One region of the Streptomyces sp. NPDC005435 genome, then DNA from elsewhere that is predicted to be linked to it. Evidence: riboswitches for the same ligand, from Rfam matches in the RefSeq annotation. Region 1 holds a riboswitch; the other holds the start of a gene.
What was found. A riboswitch is a leader RNA that binds a small molecule or an ion and turns the genes downstream of it on or off. The one in region 1 is predicted to bind S-adenosylmethionine.
Positions count from the first base shown of each region.

Region 2: it holds a riboswitch for S-adenosylmethionine, as region 1 does, so the genes downstream of both, thrC (threonine synthase) here and AB0898_RS20870 (aminotransferase class V-fold PLP-dependent enzyme) in region 1, are expected to answer to the same signal.

Region 1 is NZ_JBEXEQ010000015.1:163,497-166,307, reverse strand. It holds gene trpD (anthranilate phosphoribosyltransferase) at 1-896, shown strand, start outside; SAM riboswitch class IV at 1,005-1,121, shown strand; gene AB0898_RS20870 (aminotransferase class V-fold PLP-dependent enzyme) at 1,269-2,609, shown strand; gene AB0898_RS20865 (Lrp/AsnC family transcriptional regulator) at 2,790-2,811, opposite strand, start outside.
Region 2 is NZ_JBEXEQ010000006.1:240,488-243,298, reverse strand. It holds gene AB0898_RS10235 (glucosyl-3-phosphoglycerate synthase) at 42-986, opposite strand; SAM riboswitch class I at 1,155-1,310, shown strand; gene thrC (threonine synthase) at 1,329-2,603, shown strand; gene AB0898_RS10225 (MoaD/ThiS family protein) at 2,600-2,811, shown strand, end outside.

The sequences.
Region 1 (2,811 bases):
TCGCGCTGCGCGCCAAGGGCGAGACGGTCCAGGAGATCACCGGCATCGTCCGGGCGATGTACGACCACGCGAACACCATCGAGGTGCCGGGCCGGACCGTCGACATCGTCGGCACCGGCGGCGACGGCGCCAAGACCGTGAACATCTCCACGATGTCCTCGATCGTGGTCGCGGGCACCGGCGCCAAGGTCATCAAGCACGGCAACCGCGCCGCGTCCTCCGCCTCCGGCTCCTCCGACGTGCTGGAGAAGCTCGGCGTCAACCTGGAGCTGACCCCGAAGCGGGTGGCCGAGGTCGCGGAGGAGGCGGGGATCACCTTCTGCTTCGCGATCAAGTTCCACCCGGCGCTGCGGCACGTGGGCGCCGCGCGCGGCCAGCTCGGCATCCGTACGGTCTTCAACGTCATCGGCCCGCTGACCAACCCGGCGCGGGTGCGGTCGCAGGCGGTCGGGGTCGCCAACCTCGCCATGGCGCCCATCGTGGCGGGCGTCTTCGCCGAGCGGGGCAACTCCTCCCTGGTCTTCCGGGGCGAGGACGGGCTCGACGAGCTGACGACGACCTCGCCCTCGCGGGTGTGGATCGTGCGCGACGGCAAGGTCACCGAGGAGGTCTTCGACCCGCGTGACGTCGGCATCGAGCTGGTCCCGGTGGACGCCCTGCGCGGCGGCGACCCGGCGTACAACGCGGAGGTCGCCCGCAGGCTCCTGGACGGCGAGACGGGCCCCGTACGGGACGCGGTGCTGCTGAACTCCGCGGCCGCGCTGGTGGCCCTGGACCCGACCGGGGCGCCCCTGGCGGACCAGCTGCGCGAGGGCATGGCACGGGCGGCGGAGTCCATCGACTCCGGGGCGGCCCGGCGGACGCTGGAGCGGTGGGTGGCGGCGACGAACCGCTGAGGCGGCGGTGACGAGCCGCTGAGGTTCCGGCGGTGCCCGCGCGGCCGGCGTCCCGCGATCCGGACGCCGGTTGCGCGAACCGCCGGGCCCCCGCTAGCTTTTTGATCAGGTCACGAGTGACAGCCAACAGGCCCCGGCCGGCTGTCCGGCAACCCTCCGTCCGTGGCGGGGTGCCCCGGGTGAGGACCAGGCCGTAGGCAGCGAGGTCTACGGCAAGCGCGGTCGAGGGAGCCTTCCTTGAGCAAGCGAATGCGTTAGGGCCGCAGAGCCCCGCCTCCGCACGCCCCTTCTTCTCTTCCCGAGTTCGCCGCGTGCCGGGCCTTGTCGTACCCGCGCGCCGACTCCGGGCTTTCTCACGGGAGTTGACCCCTCATGTCCGTGCTCACCGCTGCCCCCGCCGTCCTCGCCCCGCTGCCCGTCCTCGGGTCCGGGGTCACCGTCCCGCTCGTCACCGGCGGCGAGGTGGAGTACGCCGCGCTGGACTACGCGGCCAGTGCCCCCGCCCTCCGGCGCGTCTGGGACGACGTGGCCGCCTACGCGCCGTACTACGGCAGCGTCCACCGGGGCGCCGGGCAGCTGTCCCGGCTCTCCACGGAGCTGTTCGAGAACGCCCGCCGCACGGTCGCCCGGTTCCTGGACTGCCGGGCCGACGACCAGGTGGTGTTCACCCGCTCCACCACCGACTCGCTGAACCTGCTGGCCCGGGCGCTGCCCGCCGGGTGCGAGGTGTTCGTCTTCGAGACCGAGCACCACGCGGCGCTGCTGCCCTGGCCGCAGGACCGGGTCACCGTCCTCGCCGCGCCCCGCAGCCCCAGGGCGGCCGTGGCCACGCTGGAGCGGGCCCTCGCCGCGCGGGACACCGCCGCTCCGGCACTGGTGTGCGTCACCGGGGCCTCCAATGTCACCGGGGAGCTGTGGCCGGTGCGCGAGCTGGCGGCGGCCGCGCACGCGCACGGCGCCCGGATCGTCCTGGACGCGGCCCAGCTGGCCCCGCACCACCCGGTGAGCGTGCGCGAGCTGGACGTGGACTGGGTGGCCTTCTCCGGGCACAAGCTGTACGCGCCCTTCGGCTCGGGTGTGCTCGCCGGGCGCGCCGACTGGCTCACGGCCGCCGAGCCGTACCTCGCGGGCGGCGGGGCGAGCCGCCGGGTCGTACGGGGTGCGGACGGCCGCGTCGAGGTGGAGTGGCACGAGGGCGCCGCCCGGCACGAGGCGGGCTCCCCGAACGTCATCGGCGCCTACGCCATCGCCTCCGCCTGCGCGGCGCTGGAGGAGGCGGGGCTCGACCGTCTGGCCGAGCGGGAGGCGGTGCTGATCCGCCGGGTGCGCGAGGGTCTCGCGGAGGTGCCCGGCGTGCGCGTCCTCTCCCTCTTCGGGGACGACGCCCCGCGCGTCGGCGTGCTGTCCTTCGTGGTGGCCGGCTGGAACGGCTCCCGCCTGGCCGCCGCGCTCTCCGCCGAGTACGGCATCGGCGTCCGCGACGGCCTCTTCTGCGCCCACCCCCTCCTGCGCACCCTCCTCGACGGCACCCCCGACACCGACGCCGACTGCGGCACCCCGGACGCCCCCCTGAACGCGGTCCGCGTCAGCTTCGGCGCGGGCACCCCGGAGGAACACGTCGACCGCTTCGTGGCGGCCCTGCGCGAACTGGTCGAGCACGGCGCGAAGTGGCGCTACCGCACGGAGAACGGGCAGTGCGTCCCGGAGTCCTGACGGGCGTCCTTCCGGGTCCGGCCGGCGGGGTGAGAAGTCCGACCGGCGAGGCTGCCGCCTCCTCGCGCCGTCCCGGCGGCGCGGGCGGCTGCCACGGACCGGCCGCCGGGCATCCGGCGCGGAGTGCGGCCGGCCGCGAGGGCGCGCCGCCGGAGGTGGACCGTCGAACCGCCGGAGGCTCTAGTTGTCGAGGCCGATCGCG
Region 2 (2,811 bases), on a different contig from region 1:
GCCTTGTATACGGCCCTCCGTATACGGGGTGCGGCGCGCTCTCACGCCACCCGCCGCTCCGCGTACTCCGCGATCTCCGCCATGGGCGGCCGCTCCTCCGTGTCCACCGCGTACGTACGCGGCTCGAAGCCGGACACCCCCCGCTCGAACTGGGTCAGGGAGGGCCGGACCAGGTGCCCGCGGGCCAGCCGCAGCTGGGCCGTGCGGTAGATCGCGGCGGCCATGCGCCCGAGCGCCTGCCCGTCCTGGTGCCGGTGCTTGCGGACGCCGACGTCGACCTGGGCCAGCGCGTCGAGCCCGACCAGATGCAGCGCGTCCACCAGCATCCCCAGCTCCACGCCGTACCCCACCGGGAACGGCAGCTGTTCCAGCAGCGAGCGCCGGGCCGCGTACTCACCGCCCAGCGGCTGGACGAAACCGGCCAGCTGCGGCCAGTGCATGTTCAGCAGCGGCCGCGCCATCAGCTCGGTGACCCGCCCGCCCTGTCCGGCGGCGCCGCCGAGGGGGCGGTCGTACATCGCCTTGACCAGGTCCACCTGCGGATCGGTGAGCAGCGGGCCGACGATGCCGAGGACGAAGTCCGAGGAGAACTCCTTCAGATCCGCGTCCACGAAGGCGACGATGTCCCCGCTGGTCGCGAGCAGAGACCGCCACAGCACCTCGCCCTTGCCGGGTACGGCCGGCAGCCGGGGCAGTATCGCGTCGCGGTGCACGACCCGCGCGCCCGCCGCCGCCGCGACCTCGGAGGTGCGGTCGGTGGACCCGGAGTCCACCACGACGATCTCGTCCACCAGCGGCGCCTGCGTCACCAGGTCGTGGCGGATCACGGACACGATGTCGCCGACCGTCTCCTCCTCGTTCAGCGCGGGCAGCACCACGGACACGCTCTGTCCGGAGCGCTGCTTGGCGGCGAGGACGCGGTGCAGCGGGCGGTCGGCCACGGACCAGGAGCGGGTGGCCAGCCAGCGCTCGGTTTCTTCCAGCATGGTCTGCGGCTCCTTCTCAGGGGGGACGTACGGTCACACGTGCCGGTGTTCTTGAACCCGTCTCGCGGTTCGGACGACACCTTCAACTGTGCTGGCCTTCGGTTACAGTCTTGAACAACGCCGGTGACCATCGCATGTCCGAGACGATCGGCGTTCACAACCGCATACAGCTCATCCAGAGGGGCAGAGGGAAACGGCCCTGCGAAGCCCCGGCAACCCTCCAGCCGGTCTCGTGCGCGGACACTCCGCGACACCGCGAGGCTCCCGGCTCGGGAAGGTGCCAAATCCGTCTCACGGCGAGATTCGTCGTGAGGAAGATGAGGAGAAAGGGCCTCGCCTCCCATGGCTGTGCAGACCATTGCCACCCCCACTGTCGATCTCGGCCCCGCCGCCGCCCTCAGCTGCCGGGAGTGCGGGCACCGCGTCCCGCTCGGCCCGGTCTTCGCCTGCGAGGAGTGTTTCGGCCCGCTGGAGATCGCCTACGACTTCTCCGGCTACGACACCGAGGGCCTCCGCAAGCGCATCGAGTCAGGACCCGCCAGCATCTGGCGCTACGCCCCGCTGCTGCCCGTCCCCGCCGACGTCGCGGAGAAGCCGAACCTCCACCCCGGCTGGACCCCGCTCGTCAAGGCCGACAACCTCGCCCGTGAACTCGGCGTCACCGGCGGCCTGTTCGTCAAGGACGACTCCGGGAACCCCACCCACTCCTTCAAGGACCGCGTGGTCGCCCAGGCCCTGGAGGCCGCCCGCGCCTTCGGCTTCACCACGCTCTCCTGCTCCTCCACCGGCAACCTCGCGGGCGCGGTCGGCGCCGCCGCGGCCCGCGCGGGGCTGCGCTCCTGCGTGTTCATCCCGCACGACCTGGAGCAGGGCAAGATCGTCATGGCCGCGGTCTACGGCGGTGAACTCGTCGGCATCGAGGGCAACTACGACGACGTGAACCGCTTCTGCTCCGAGCTGATCGGCGACCCGGCCGGCGAGGGCTGGGGCTTCGTCAACGTCAACCTCAGGCCGTACTACGCCGAGGGCTCCAAGACGCTGGCGTACGAGATCTGCGAGCAGCTCGGCTGGCGGCTGCCGGACCAGCTCGTGGTGCCGATCGCCTCCGGCTCCCAGCTCACGAAGATCGACAAGGGGCTCAAGGAGCTGATCGCGCTCGGCCTGGTCGAGGACAGGCCGTACAAGATCTTCGGCGCCCAGGCGGAGGGCTGCTCGCCGGTGTCGGCCGCGTACAAGGCGGGCCACGACGTCGTACGGCCCCAGAAGCCGGACACCATCGCCAAGTCGCTGGCCATCGGCAACCCCGCCGACGGGCCGTACGTCCTCGACATCGCCCGGCGCACCGGCGGCGCCGTGGAGGACGTGACGGACCCCCAGATCGTGGACGCCATCAAGCTGCTGGCCCGCACCGAGGGCATCTTCGCGGAGACGGCGGGCGGCGTGACGGTCGGCGTGACGCGCAAGCTGATCGAGAACGGCGTACTGGACCCGACGCTCACCACCGTCGTCCTGAACACGGGCGACGGCCTCAAGACGCTGGACGCGGTGGCCGGTACGGGGCTCACCGCGACCATCCGACCGAACCTGGACTCCTTCCGAGAGGCTGGCCTCGTATGAGTGTGACCGTTCGCATCCCCACCATCCTGCGCACCTACACCGGCGGACAGGCGGAGGTGGCCGCCGAGGGTGCCACGCTCGCCGAGGTGATCGAGGACCTGGAGAAGCACCACTCCGGGATCGCCGGGCGCGTCCTGGACGACGAGGGCAAGCTGCGCCGGTTCGTCAACGTGTACGTCAACGACGACGACGTGCGCTTCGAGGGCGG